DNA from 2 places in the Virgibacillus kimchii genome. Region 1 is predicted to be linked to the other one. Evidence: riboswitches for the same ligand, from Rfam matches in the RefSeq annotation. Region 1 holds a riboswitch; the other holds the start of a gene.
What was found. A riboswitch is a leader RNA that binds a small molecule or an ion and turns the genes downstream of it on or off. The one in region 1 is predicted to bind preQ1.
Positions count from the first base shown of each region.

Region 2: linked by a shared signal. The riboswitch ahead of ACZ42C_RS16775 (QueT transporter family protein) and the one ahead of queF (preQ(1) synthase) in region 1 are both predicted to bind preQ1.

Region 1 is NZ_AP043951.1:1,872,630-1,880,145, reverse strand. Features, by position in the region: gene ACZ42C_RS09385 (ABC transporter substrate-binding protein) at 1-10, shown strand, start outside; gene ACZ42C_RS09380 (queuosine precursor transporter) at 745-1,362, opposite strand; gene queF (preQ(1) synthase) at 1,448-1,945, opposite strand; PreQ1 riboswitch class I at 2,047-2,093, opposite strand; gene ACZ42C_RS09370 (SatD family protein) at 2,480-3,172, shown strand; gene ACZ42C_RS09365 (DUF3307 domain-containing protein) at 3,169-4,041, shown strand; gene ACZ42C_RS09360 (DUF1648 domain-containing protein) at 4,084-4,617, opposite strand; gene ACZ42C_RS09355 (dipeptidase) at 4,767-6,170, shown strand; gene ACZ42C_RS09350 (sigma-70 family RNA polymerase sigma factor) at 6,678-7,238, shown strand; gene ACZ42C_RS09345 (hypothetical protein) at 7,321-7,512, opposite strand.
Region 2 is NZ_AP043951.1:3,471,131-3,478,646, forward strand. Features, by position in the region: partial or broken gene ACZ42C_RS16750 (transposase) at 1-14, shown strand, start outside; gene ACZ42C_RS16755 (helix-turn-helix domain-containing protein) at 188-391, opposite strand; gene ACZ42C_RS16760 (sigma-70 family RNA polymerase sigma factor) at 404-955, opposite strand; gene ACZ42C_RS16765 (hypothetical protein) at 1,523-1,696, shown strand; gene ACZ42C_RS16770 (DUF3891 family protein) at 2,444-3,205, opposite strand; gene ACZ42C_RS16775 (QueT transporter family protein) at 3,327-3,812, opposite strand; PreQ1 riboswitch class I at 3,821-3,865, opposite strand; gene ACZ42C_RS16780 (VOC family protein) at 4,035-4,883, shown strand; gene ACZ42C_RS16785 (calcium/sodium antiporter) at 5,108-6,061, shown strand; gene ACZ42C_RS16790 (alpha/beta hydrolase) at 6,105-6,707, opposite strand; gene ACZ42C_RS16795 (flavin reductase family protein) at 6,733-7,338, opposite strand; gene ACZ42C_RS16800 (ring-cleaving dioxygenase) at 7,349-7,516, opposite strand, start outside.

The DNA.
Region 1 (7,516 bases):
TTATAAATGAAAGTGGATTTGATCATTCAGAATGGCCATGTACTGATAGTGAAAGGAAAATGGGCAGGCTTGCAAAACATGCCAATCCAGGGGGAGAGGGGATATGGAATGCGGATAGTGATATGCTGGAGATCAGGAAGGAGGAGACGCTTTAAGTATTCATTTTGCAGTGTAAGCAGCTTTTAAATTTCCGCTCGATTTTGATAAAATATAATCATTCATGCGTACGCGCAGTGGTAAAGTCAATCATTTTATGCTATTAAATGCAGTAATTTTTATGATATACTTAATATTGCGATAGTTAAGGATTACTCATGGGTGGTCAGCATGCTCCCGAAAGGGGGTGATGCTGTGACAGTTTTTGAAGCTTTAATGATTGCAATTGCTTTTGCAAGTCTCATTTTAGCACTGTCAAATGACCAAAAAAAATAACCCACCCCTGAGTTAGCCACTCGGTGGATTATTTATACACTGCTGCCGGCCCCCTTGAAGGGATCCAGGCTATTGTATGCCGTTAGTGTTGGTAGCACTAGCGGCCTTTTATATTATATGATTTTCTCCTTTAATTATACCCTAAACCACTTCTTTTGAAAACCACATACGTTATATTTTTGCAGATGAAAGCAAAAACCTATTAAAGAAACGCCGGCAGTGAGAGCGAAAAGTTGACTAAGTCAAAGAACGGAGATGAAAAAAGGTTTTCCTGAAATAAGCTAAACAACATTTTTGCGTTCTTATACCCCTTTACGCAGCAGCTTTAGCTTCTCTCTTCCTTCCAAAATAAACGATCAGATAGGCAATCGGGGTATCAATCAACGCAATCAATAACTTAAATACATACTGTGTTGCGATCATGCCGAGTAATACACCGCCCGGAACCGTTCCCCAAAAAGCGATGGTAATAAAAATAGTTGTATCCACAAGCTGGCTCGTCATGGTGGAAAGATTATTCCGCAGCCAAAGCTTGCCTTCCCCATGTTTGGACTTCAGGCGGTGAAATATGGTCACATCCAAGTTTTGGCTTGCAAAATAGGAAAGCAAACTGGCCAGAATGACACGGAAGCTTCCGCCTAAAATTTCTTCAAACTGTAATTGGGATTCAAATACCGGGGCTGGCGGCAGCTGAATGGCAATGAATATAAAAATGAGCGCTGCAATTTGTGTAATAAATCCAGCCTGCACGGTTTTCCTGGCAGCATCTTTTCCGTATAATTCTCCAATCACATCCGTAATCAAATACGTCACAACGTACACTATGACAGCGGCGGGTAAAATAAATCCCCAGATGCTGATGAGTTTGACGGCCAGCACATTCGAAATGATTAAAAGACCGACAAACATGGCACTTAAATAAATATACATTTTTACTTCTCCTCTTCCTTCCAAGTCAGCTGTGTGCTGCACGGTGTAAATACAGACAGAAAAGGATTAAGCAGACCCTCTAAGGTTAGCGATTATCTATTTTTTCCGGATACAGATCATGGTTCATCATCCGATGATCTGCCATTTTTTCAAATTTCGTTCCCGGTTTTCCGTAATTGCAGTACGGATCAATGGAAATGCCGCCACGTGGCGTAAACTTTCCCCACACTTCAATATAGCGCGGATCCATCAATTCAATTAAATCGTTCATAATCGTATTGATGCTGTCTTCATGGAAACCACCGTGATTTCTGAAACTGAACATATATAATTTCAATGATTTGCTTTCTACCATTTTTATGTCCGGGATATAGCTGATATAAATCGTGCCGAAATCAGGCTGCTTTGTCATCGGGCAAAGCGTGGTAAATTCAGGTATGTTGAATTTCACAAAGTAGTCTCTGTCCGGATGCTGGTTTTCAAATGTTTCCAGCACTTCCGGTGTATAGTTAAAATGATATTCCGTGTTCTGGTTGCCAAGTAAGGTAATATCAGTGAGTTCTTCCTCTTTTCTTCCGGCCATTGGTAATCCTCCTTACCATATTTTTCAGGTTTGTGATAGGATGAATCTATCAGAAAATAAAAAAACCATGGCCCTAAGGCACATGGTTATAATCGCATCATCTGTCCTTAGTTTTTTATAGAGGGTTGAAGCTAAGAACCTCTTCTGTCAGTCATTAACAGATATTAAATTCACTTGATCTATTATATAAGGGGGCTGTTGGATTGTCAATGGTTCGCTCGACCTCCAGGGGGAGTGGTTGATCCCGTGAAAAAATCGCTCGATCTCTCATGGAACTCGCTCGACCATCTTCAACTTTCGCTCGAACTCCAGCAAAATCGCTCGACCTCTTCAAAATTCGCTAGAGCCCCTTCAATTTCTCATCCCTTCCCGTATCACATTCATCCCTGCGTTAACTATCTTTTAAAATAGCACTTCCTGCTCATTGACTTGTATATGTAAAACAAATATACTTTAATGAATATATGTGAAAAACATATACACTTGCAATGTATATCCGAAACCATATACAAAACCATTCTGGAGGTGACTAAAATGTCCGAAACATTTGCATGTATTGCTCTTGATATCGTTGATTCACGCAAGATGGAAACAGCAAAATTGGAAAAGCAGCTTAACGCACTGACGGAGGAGTTAAATGATCATTATTCCAACGACATGCTTCTTCCTTTCACCATTCGCAATGGCGATGAAGTCATAGGAATATTTTACCGTTATACCACCGGTTATCAGGCAATGGACTATCTCCTGGAAAAAACCGGAAGCTTAACTGTTTACGCAGGATGCGGGTTTGGTGAAATCCATAAATCAAAGTCGATTGATGTGCACAGGTCCAACAGCCCTGCAATTATTTATGCCATGGAAGCAAGGGATCAGTTCCTGAAAAATAACAGGAAGGAAGCGGCCATATGGAATAAGGAGTTTTCCAATAAAGCATTTTTTTATGGGAGCCGACCTTTTCCTTATCAGGCCATCAACAGCCAGTTTTATATGATTCGTTCCTATAAGCGGAAACGCAGTGACAAGCAGCGTCAGATCATTAAGGAAATAAATAGGCATCCACGGAAAACATATGAGGAAATCGGCAGGCTTTTTCACTACAAAAATCCGCGGGCAAGTATAAGCAATCATCTGACTGCTGCCAATTATGATCTGGTCAACGAGATGGAAAACAGTTTGGCTCAATTGCTAAATGTGTTGCAGGATGAAGTGGAGGGAAAACCATGACGTATTTTCTATTATTCAGCTTTGCGCATGTCATTGCCGATTTCCTTTTGCAACCAACTCAGCTTGTGGAACAGAAAAAAGAAAAATCAACGAGGATAAAAGCGTTGGCGATCCACGCAGGCATTCATTTGCTGCTGTATGTTTTATTATTGCTGCCTTGGTTTATATGGGAAAACCCATTGGACATGTCCTCTGTACTTGTTTACATCGGAGTTATTTTATCGGTCACAGTCATTCATTTTATCATTGATTATTTCAAAGAGGTAAGTTCAGAGAAGGCGACATCCCAAAAGCAGCATGCATTCATTTTTGCAGTAGACCAGTTGTTGCATGTCATCTCAATAGTAATGGTTCTGCGCATGTTTCAAGTGGTTAATTTTACATTCACTGAGCTGGCGGGAGATATATATGATTATCTTTTTCATGGCATTTCCCTGACGGAGCTGGAGACCGTGCTGGGACTTGCTGTTCTGTTGGTGATCGCCACCTATGGCACTTCCTACTTTCTTGCCATCGTCCTTAAAAATCTGGCACCGGGGGATTCGGTGATCAATACAAAACAGGAAAGGCAGAAAAAAGAAGCGTTTAATAGAGTTACGAGTACGACGATAACTACACAAGTGTCCCTGGCATACCCTAGGCAAAATAAAAGTATAGGACGATATATTGGCATGCTGGAGCGTATGTTAATCATTATTCTGGTTGTAAACGAGGCGCTTACCGGTATTACAATTCTGGTAGCAATTAAATCCATTACCAGGTTCAAGCAATTTGAAGACAAGCGGTTTGCCGAGTATTATTTGATTGGAACGCTATTCAGTATCGTGATCGCTGTTTGTCTTGGATTTTTGGCATTGCGCATCATTTAAAGACTGCAGTATGAAGGTTCGTACAGTCATTTCATCTAAAGATTAAGTTTTCCCATTTGCAATCCGGTAGGTTTTCCAAACATAATAAAAAGGAACGATAAAGATAATAATGGTCAGCATCATGATGCCCGTACCAAGGCCGTCACCGTCCCCCATCGCGGTTTGGATGGTTCCAAACAGGATCCAGCTGAACATGATACTTATAATCAGGTTAATCACTGCCATCATTCTGGCCATGTTTTGTTTAATCAATTTTAATTGCCTTTTTGTTAATTCTTCTTTCTTAATAAAAGGCATATTGACAAATTGAATCATGTCTTTTTTATCTTTTTTTATAATTAAAAAGTAGTTAATCATAAATGCCTGGAATAAAATAAAACCATAGATGACAAGCAATCCAATGAGGAATCCTTTTCCTCCCCAGGCATCGGGCTCACCGGCGATATTATAATGCCTCGGAATCTCTTCCGGCAGCCGGCCATATTGCGAAATAACGTAAAACACACTCAAAACGAGAAGCGAAAAAGAAATCACATCCACAAACGGAGAATAATACTTACTAATCCTGCCCCACAAATCCCATCACCTCTGCATGGGGTCTGACCCCTCAATTCGGACAATTCTGTTTTTTTGGTTGCCAGGTTTATTATAACATGTTGGTTTTGTTTTTGGGGTGGGGAAATTTGATTTTTTTAATAAATGCAAAGAGGAAGAGAGGGACGATAATGAAGCTTTCGGTAATATATGGCATGATCGTACTCACACTGACTTTAAAAACACCGCTCGTTACGATAATGGATGAGCAGGAGTGGATACCGGCAGCCGGAGATGAAAATATAATTATCGTTGACAGTCATATTGATACGTTAATGAAGGTAGCGGATGATGAAACAGGCATGCCAGCAGTGGACATTGGAGAAAATACCGATTTTGAAGTAGATATTCCGAAACTGCAGGAAGCCGGGCTGCAAGTACCATTCATGGCTGCCTTTACTGCCGGCTTTCATGACGACCATGCAAAAAATATAAGTGATACGCTGGCTTCGATCCATGCTTTATACTGGACAGCAGAAAATAATAGGGAGACTTTCGCCATCACTTCCACATGGCAGGATATCCTTCAGACGGTCCAGGAGGAGAAAATTGCCGCAGTACCTGCCATTGAAGGTGCCTACTCCCTGGCAGATGACCATGCCGTGGAATTGTTGCATCAATACCATGACCTTGGCATTACATCAATCGGTTTTACATGGAATTACTCCAATGCACTTGGGGAAGGGGCAAACCGGGTATATAATGATGGAATTAATACACCCTCTGATGGTGGTCTGACGGAGCTGGGGGCAACGATTGTAAGGGAGATGAACCGGCTTGGCATGCTCGTGGATGTTTCCCATATAGATGAAGGAACGTTTTGGGATGTGCTGGACGTAACTGTAATGCCGATTATTGCCACCCATTCCGGTGTGGACGCATTACGTTCCCACCCAAGAAATTTAACCGATGAACAGCTGGAAGCATTGGCTGATAACGGCGGGGTGATCGGCATAGTATTTTACCCGGAGTTTTTAACCGATACCGGGGAGGCAACCGTGGCCGATATTGTGGATCATATTGATCACGCCGTGCAGGTAATGGGGGTGGACCATGTGGCGATCGGTTCTGATTTTGATGGAGCAACCTTGCCTGCGGATATGCAGGATGCGACTGATATTTCCAAAATAACCGAAGAACTAAGAAATCGCGGTTATTCCCAAGCAGACATTATAAAGATCATGGGAGCAAATACACTGCGGCTGCTGCATGAAGTGCAGGCTGGTGCCGCCCCGGATGCGGTAACACAGGCAGACGGGATCGAGCTTTATCCCAACCTGGAAATGGGGGAGGGAGTGGAAAGCAGGACTCCCGAATTAAGCGCCAAAATAGAAACAGCGGCAGTCGATGAAAATGCACTCCGGATGATTATTGATGGCCGGGCGTATGAGCCGGAATATGATGAAGAATCCCAAACGATGACTGTCCAGGTGGAGGAAGCATTGGAAGAAAAATTTCATGTCGTCACCTTTGAAGTCCGTAATGAAGATGGTGAAATAAAAAGAGAGACAAGAATATTTCATATAAACAATTAGGATGATGGAACCATTTGTATAAAAAAGTGGCCATACGCAAGGAAATAACAGTCGCCATGACGAAAAAACACAGTAAACTGGCCATATTCCAAAAAACTGTTTTGTTTCAGCTTATGTTGAAACAAAACAGTTTTTTATTTCCTTCTTGACGCATACAGGCATTACTTCATCTTTCATGTGCCAGTATTCCCATACATATCCATTCTGCAACAAAAGAACTGCACGGTGTTACAAGGGTATGCATGATTTTGTCGTTTAGTAGAAAAGTCTCTTTTATTATGGGAACATATGTTCTATAATTGGTGTAAGGTTTTTGGACAGCCTGTTTTTTATTTCACGTTAAGAAAGCTGGGAAGTCAATTTGAGCAAGTTAAAATTTTTAAGTATTAATTGTAAGAAAAACTGATGCATTCACTAAAAGATAAGCGGATGCGAGTTTTTCTAATATGCCACCTGGGAGGGACGTGTTTCGAATAGTAATTACAAAAGCTGGTGGGGGTAGTATCAATGACGGAAAAGAAAAAGAAACGCATAACTTTTGAGGAGATTTTCGAACAGAATGAAAGAAGGATTTACTACCATATGCATAAGCTGCGGGTGAGAGATCCGGAGCGTGAGTTTTACCAGGAAGGTTTGGTTGCCATGTGGAATGCCTATGAAAAGTATGAGCCTGACAAAGGACCGATGGCAACTTATTTTAATTTTACGATCCGTAATCGAATGATTGACTTGATACGGAAAAAAGAAAGGGAAAAGGAGGGGTTTCAGAAATTTTCACAGGAAATGATGGTGAAGGAAACAGATGGAAATTATTATAAAGCTGGTGGCATTTCCAATCCAATCGTCCAGGGAACGGAACTACACACTTATGACGGGGAATTTTGGCGTGAAATCAGGTCAGGTTTAAGTGAGAATCAATGGAAATGGGTGAAGCTGTTTGTGATGGAAGGCATGCCGATGAAAGAAATTGCCGACCAGGAGGGTGTTTCACCGGATGCCGTGAAAAGCTGGGGAAGGGAAGCGAGGAAAAAACTGAAGAAAAAATCGGATAAATTAGCTTCTTATTAGATGTGAAAAGGGAAGCCGGCTGCAAGCCCAACTTCCCTTTTCATGTTACCATTACGGCCCTCATGGATGGTGCAGCAGGAATTTATTCAGACACTGTTTTTTCTTTTATTTTTTCAAAAGTAAATTCATCACCTATGGCTAATTGGTCTGTAACAATATTAACGTTAGCCTGATGGCCTTTGTGAAAGGAAGGACCATAATTGATGGATGCACCGCCTGAGACTTTGTTTATCTTTTTAAAGGCGATCCGGTTTACGTGACCAAACTTCTTCATGCTG
Region 2 (7,516 bases), 1.6 Mb from region 1:
GCAAGTCGGCTGAATAATACAATTGCTTATTTTTTACTTGTGGTGTAATTTTACTTTCTTTCAAATTTAACTACTGACTCCCTTCCTAATCATTTTTAATAGCTTGTAGCAATTCCGAAAAATATTTATGAAGTTTGTCTATTTTGGTTTATCAGTCACAACAAGTTTAATGACTTTTATTCTACTTTTATATCGGCTTAAAAAAGCACCAGAAGCAAGGAGGTTCTTTAAACTCAACTGTAAACAATTTCTCTATAATTTTTAATTTAATTTCTTGTTCTAAGTCTTCACGATCTTGATAATTTGTATTTTTTAAGGATTGCTTAATCTTTGAATCAAATTTTTCTAAAATTTCCTCCACTTCTTTGTAATCAACTTCGTTGTCTTTCAATATTAGTCACTCCTATTTTTTTGTTCCAATAAAATTTTTTAGATGTTTTAAAGCTTTGTTGTGTTGATTTGAAATATTTTGAGTGGATGTATTTGTTGCTTCAGCTATCTCGTACAGTGTTAGCTTATTGAAGTACTTCATTTCAAGAATAAATAATTGCTTTTCAGTAAGTTTATTCAAAGCTTTATACAGCATCTTATTTTCAATATGATTTTTTAATCTGTAACCATAGATGTTTTGATACCCATAATAAGGTTTTGTCTCAATGAGATCTTTAAATGTAGTATTATTTCCATCTGATATTTTTTTATCAAGAGTTAAAGTATAAAGATTGTAGATTTTTTTTATTTTCTTATCATAGTCAATGCTAAAGTAATAAATTAAATTATTGATATACGTTATCTTTTTAACATTCATATAATGCTTCTTAAATAATACGTTTATTATTTTCTTGTTTTCGTCAGTTGGATTAGTTACAGCTTGTTTGACCAATTCATAATTTAGCATGTTATCTAAGAAACTTTTTATTATAGGATTTTTTAATGCCTCTTTGTTATTTTCCAAAAACCTTTGCATTACAGGTGATTTACTGATTTATTTTCCATTATGTTACCCCCCTAACGTTGAAAAGTGTTTAATGAATTAATGCTGCGCAAATGTTCCTGATTGATTTTAGATTAAATTAACGTACAATATATTCTTATTATTTATTGTTGGTACATGTATAGGTTTGTGATTAGAAATTAAAGAAAATAATATGACTGACCATAGTTTTTTGAGTGTTGCGGACAGTTTAAGCGAGTAACTGCGGAAAGGTGAGCCGCAGTTATTTTTTCTGCCATAAATAGCGCAAATACTATAGCCACCATTGACTTAACTTTTGTCTGTGTTGAGGAATAATCGCAGGTCTGCCGTAAATAATGCCAAATAGGCACACCTGCTCAAATATGGTAACACGGACAAACCGATTCTAGGCGTTTGATGGCAGGGGGTCGCCATTTCAACTCCGCAAATGGTGGATCTATTTCACACAACTGGTGTGAATAAAGACAAAGAATAATACCATGCTTGCCATCTTTCTGAGCCATTAGTGACAAGATTTTGAGCCACTTCTGCCATGGAGTGAGCCACATGTTACGTAAAAATCCCGCCACCCTTGACTTTGTTTGCGTTCGTGGTAGTGGGTTCTCTTGGCGGATGGTAAAAATTCAGCCTTTTGGCTCCATCCGCACAGATAGCGTACCACAAACGATCACTTCTAAGCTTTCAGTGGTCGGGACCCTGCACCCAACCACTGAAAACTAAGAAGTGGCACGGCAGTCAAGGGCAAGCAGCTACGCTGTGGCTATATTGAGCTCAAATTAGAAAGTGGCTCTGACTATGTCATAGATGGCTCTATTTATGGCAATGCTGGCTCAAAAAGATGGCAGAGGTGGCTCAATCTCATGGCAATATTCATGGTGGTCAAAACTACGCATAAATGGATCATTTCATCCAAAATAATCAGTTACTGACATACTTTTTAAAGTTGGTAAAGAAATTATTTTCTTTGCCATTGATGAAATTTAGCGCGAAACATAAGGTATTCCTGTTTTTAAAATATTGAAAGTGAGAGTTTGTTATTAGTAAATGAGCGAAAACATATTTACTTTATCCTTTCTTTGTCTTTTTTTTGCAATTCTATTTCGATGTGTGGTTAATTGAAAAATACTTATAACTGTTCCACTGTCCACCTGGAGTTTTATAAATTTTTCTCTCAAGTCAGTATTTATGATGATGAAAGTTTTGAAAGTTATATGATTTAAAGCAGCACAAAGCGGATAGGGTGAAGAACTTGATTGGTATAAGTATGGGATGTTTAAAGTATTGCAGAAGGAAGAATGGAACAGCTGAAAAGAGCGCATATCCAAAAAAATAAGGAGCATATAAAAAACCTCCTGATTTGATGGGAGGTTTACTTATGTTGTAGAAAACTAGTGATTAGTGAAACTACGTGTGTGTTCGGTAGAAAGAACTTTCGCTTAGCAAATCCGTTACCCAACCTATCCACTTTCATTTTGCAACCAGGTTCATTGTTAATTCATCATAAGCCGTATTTTTATAGACTTCCATTAATCCATGTTCGGAAATATCCTTTTTAGCTATTTCTTTTTGCTTCAATTGAAAGGTAATCGGTTTTCTGAATGGAAATGGATCCATATTGATCGTATATTCATCCTCCCATGAAAGATGCATTTTTTCGGGAAGGTCCAATGCCTTGGCAAGCGGGATGCCTTCTTTGAAAAAGTGATGTTCATCTTTTTTTGCTGACCCCGGTTCATTCAGGCAAATATATAAGGAGATATTATCCCCCAGCTGCACCAGCGCGTAATGAAAGTCAAATAACTCTTTTTGATAATCAGGTGTAGCTGCAATGATTTTTTGCTGGCGCGCCTCCTCTTGTCGTATAAAGGCTTGCGCTTCCTCAGAAGTATTGTTCACAAGAAACCGTTTATAATGTTCACTGCAAAGAAGACCTGCGTAGCTATCATGCTCTTCTGCCTTGTCGATCCCATGCTGATAAAGGATAATCTTGGGGAGGGGAGGGAACGTGACAAAAGTATATGGCGCCTGATCTTTATCATTCCAGAATGGTTGTTTGTCAAAAGGTGCCCAGCCGATATCATGCTTATAAATCGCGTAATCTACGGATGATTTAAACATTTTTCCTTTATACAGACTGTCTTTCCAGTGTTTCATTATTTCCTCGGAAACATGGGCATGGTTATCCTGTTCGATCATAATAAAAGCATCTTCATGCTCTCTTACAATCATTGCATTCGCATCCTTTCCTGACTGTTGTATGCCTACAGCTTAGCATGTTTTCCGGGAATAGAAAATATAATTGTTTTTTATATAAAAAGATCGCACCCAGTTATAGATGCGACCCTCTATATTATATGAGTTTGTCAAATCTCAATTGTTTGTTTAAAGCATACATTACCGGTATTCCTACAGCGAGTACCACAAATTCACCTGCAGCAGTTGTCAACCATGTAAACAAGAATGGAAGTCCCAGTACAAGATACAGTTCAAATGCAATGATGAACATGGTGAACGTAAAAATGAGCGTATTTAATACTAACAGTATCCAAACGTTTTTAATATACTTACCTATTTGGATAATAATAAATAATGATATCGCAGAGTGTGCCACTCCGAAAACGAGATCGTACAATCCTAAAGGTGAAAAAAATAAATTTGTGAGAAAAACGCCTAATACAACACCGAAAAATAACTTCTTGTTAAACACAACGAGGTGATTAAACATTTCTGAAATACGAAATTGGACATTCGTAAATCCGAACGGTTGAATAACCGCGGATACTGCGATGTATAAAGCCGCCAACACTCCGTTCACAACCAATAATCTTACATTCATGAAAAATCTCTCCCTTAGTTTTTTATCGTGGGATGGTTTCGAACCACGTGTTTGAAAAAAGTTTCAAACGAATACATTATAAACTTATATGAAAGATAATCAAGCGTGAATTACTGGAACCAAAACAACTTGTTGACAAAAATAAAGGAACAAGCTATAATACTTACCATAAGTAACTTAGTTAAAAAACGTAACCATTTTTTATATAAAAGAGGAGATCACATGGAAAAACATTTTTTTGAAAAACCAACCATATATGTAGGAGAAGTCAGTGTAAATGTAACGGATTTAAAAAAATCAATTGAATTTTATCAGACAGTCATTGGTTTCCGTGTGCTTGAAGAAACCGACAATCGAGCCGTATTGACTGCAGATGGCTCAACACCATTGTTAAGGTTGGAGCAGCCGGACAATGTAATGCCGAAAGAAGAAAGGACAACAGGGTTATTTCATTTTGCAATTCTATTGCCATCAAGAGAAGATCTTTCTGCGTTTTTAAGGCATATTGCGCAATCAGGAATTCGTATCGGCGCATCTGATCACTATGTAAGTGAAGCCATTTATCTTTCCGATCCGGATGGAAATGGCATTGAAGTGTATCGTGACCGCCCTGCATCCGAATGGAGCTGGTCAAATGGACAGGTTGCCATGGCAACAGAACCACTGGATGCAGAAGGTGTGCTCGGATCTGGTAATAAGGAGTGGAAGGGTCTCCCGGAAGCTACTGTAATGGGACATATCCATTTACATGTGGCTGAATTGGAAAAGACAGAGGAATTTTACGTAAACGGACTGGGTTTTAAAGTAGTTACCAATTACCCCGGTGCCCTGTTTACTTCAACCGGTGACTATCATCATCATATCGCCCTGAATGTCTGGAATGGGGTTGGAGCTCCTGCTCCGAAAAGGAACAGTGTCGGGCTGAATTGGTTCAGCCTGGAATTCCCGGATGAGAAAGCAAGAGCGGAAGCTGTGGAAAGATTGGAAGAAATGGGAGCCCGTGTAGAAAAAGAAGGCAATCTTTATATTACAGAAGATCCATCAGAAAACCGAATACACTTAAGCGTATAACGGGGAGACAGTCTCCTCGTTTTTTAATGCAGAAGCGAGTAAAGCGTGTCATTCTTGCCAGTTTTTTTGCAGGTTACTGTCGATATTTCCCGGGAAATGTAGGTAATACTTATTATAAACCCAAAGATATTTGTGTTTTTTTGGTATAGTTATTATGAAAGTGAGAAAATAGGGTATGGATAAGGTATATCACCTTAAAGAACACGGAGAAAAGGATAGTAATTATGGCTTACATCTTATTAATTATTGGGTTTGTATTATTAATCAAGGGTGCCGATTATTTTGTTGGCGGTGCCTCCAATATTGCCAGGCTAATGCGTGTGCCAGCTATATTAATTGGCCTTACGATTGTCGCTTTTGGTACGAGTTCCCCGGAAGTAACCGTAAGTGTCATTGCAGCGCTGGAAGAAAGTGCGGATATGGCATTGGGGAACGTAGTTGGCAGCAATATTTTCAACCTTACACTTGCGGTCGGGGTGGCGGCTTTTTTATATCCGATTCAAGTCCAAAGTGAAACAACAAAAAAGGAAATTCCCTTTACGCTATTGGCAAGTGTTGTATTGCTTGTTCTAATCAGCGATACAACACTCCAGGGGCTGAGTGAAAATTATATCTCACGAGCTGATGGGATTATTCTATTGCTGTTTTTAAGTATATTTACGTATTATGTAATTGATACGGCAATGAACAGCCGAAGGAATAACAGCAATAACGACCTGACCTATGATATTAAATGGGGCAGAAGTATATTGTTTACAATATTGGGGCTAGCAGCGATTATCCTGGGAGGAGATATGGTCGTGACCAACGGCGTGGAAATTGCTTATGCGCTTGGAATGAGTGAGACGCTGGTCGGTCTTACGATCATTGCAATAGGCACATCCTTGCCCGAGCTTGTCACATCCATTACCGCTGCGTTGAAAAAAGAAAGCGAAATTGCGCTTGGGAATATCGTAGGGAGTACGATATTCAATATTTTACTTGTACTGGGGGCCTCGTCGGTAATTACACCGCTTCCCGTTAACCGTATCATTTTTACTGATATCTATATTATGATGTTTTTAACTGTTCTCTTACTTGTCTTTTCCCGAACCAACTATAGAATTGGCAAAAGAGAAGGGGCTATTTTAGTAGTGAGCTATGTTGTCTATATGGTGTACATTATTTTACGGAATTAATATAAAAAACCGTCCCGCTATTATTTTAGGGACGGTTTACGTATTAAAGGTTTTTATACCATGTTCCGGCGGCCTCTACTTCGCCCAATGTTAATTGGTGTCCGCCATTTTCCCAATGAATTTCAGTTTTTGCTCCGGCACCTTCCAGCAATGAATGAAGTTCTTCCGACTCTTGTGCAGGGCAAATAGGGTCATTTTTTCCGGCGGCAATCAGTACATCTTTTCCGGTTAAGTCCGGTAATTCAATGCCGCGTCTCGGTACCATGGGATGATGAAGGGATGCTGCGCGTAATGCATCCTTATAATGGAACATCAGGCTTGCAGCAATGTTGGCACCATTGGAATAACCGACGGCGACAATGTTATTTCTGTCAAAACCATGTTCTTCAGCGGCATCATCCAGGAAATTATTTAATTCTTCTGTTCGAAAAATAAGATCCTCTTCGTCAAATACGCCTTCAGCTAATCTGCGGAAAAAGCGAGGCATTCCGTTCTCTGATACATTCCCTCTGACACTTAATACATTGGCATCAGGGTCAATTCTTTCCGCGAGAGGCAGCAGATCTTGTTCCGTACCACCAGTTCCGTGTAATAAAAGTAATGTTGGTTTTGACTGATCATTTCCTTTTTGAAAAATATGTTTCATTCCTTTTTCTCCTTTCGATCTTTCGTTATTTTGGACGTTCGATGGAAAATAATCCTCCCAGTTTAGTATAATTAGGGCCTGCTAATCGGCTTACAGTATTTAAAGCATTGAAGTCAATTTTGTCGTCTTTGAGATAAATTTCTTCAGCTAAATGGTACTTCTGGATTCTTCCTATAATTAAATCAGTTTTCTGTTCCTTTCCCAAAGGAATAACGTGCTCCAGCGTACATTCCATACGGACTTTTGCTTCCTTGATTCCCGGTATGGATACGGCATCACTGTCCACCAGGGTGAGTCCTGCTTTATCAATCTCACTTTGATCTGCGGGCAGGGAGGCAGCTGTTATATTTATTTTATCTACGCGTTCTTCATCAACACTATGCACAACGAATTCTTTCTCCCCCATAATGTTCCTCGCCGTATCTTTAGGAGATCCGTCTCTTTGCTGAATCGCCAGTGAAATCATTGGAGGGTCGGATGAAACTACGTTAAAAAAGCTGAATGGTGCTCCGTTAATGACACCATTATGATTACTGCTTGTAACAAATGCAATCGGTCTTGGAATAATGGTACCGGTTAACAGTTTATAATTCTCTCTTGCTGTTTTTACTTTGGGGTCAATCGTGATCATAAAATCCTTCCTATTCATCAAGGTTCTTAACTTCTACAGGGATCAGTGTTTTTTCAAGGCGACCGCGGTATTGTTCGTATTGCTCCGGCAGCTTTAGTTGAGTCCCCATCGTTTCGGAAGATTCATCGTGAGCAAACCCGGGAGGATCTGTGGCAATTTCAAATAAAATTTCTCCATG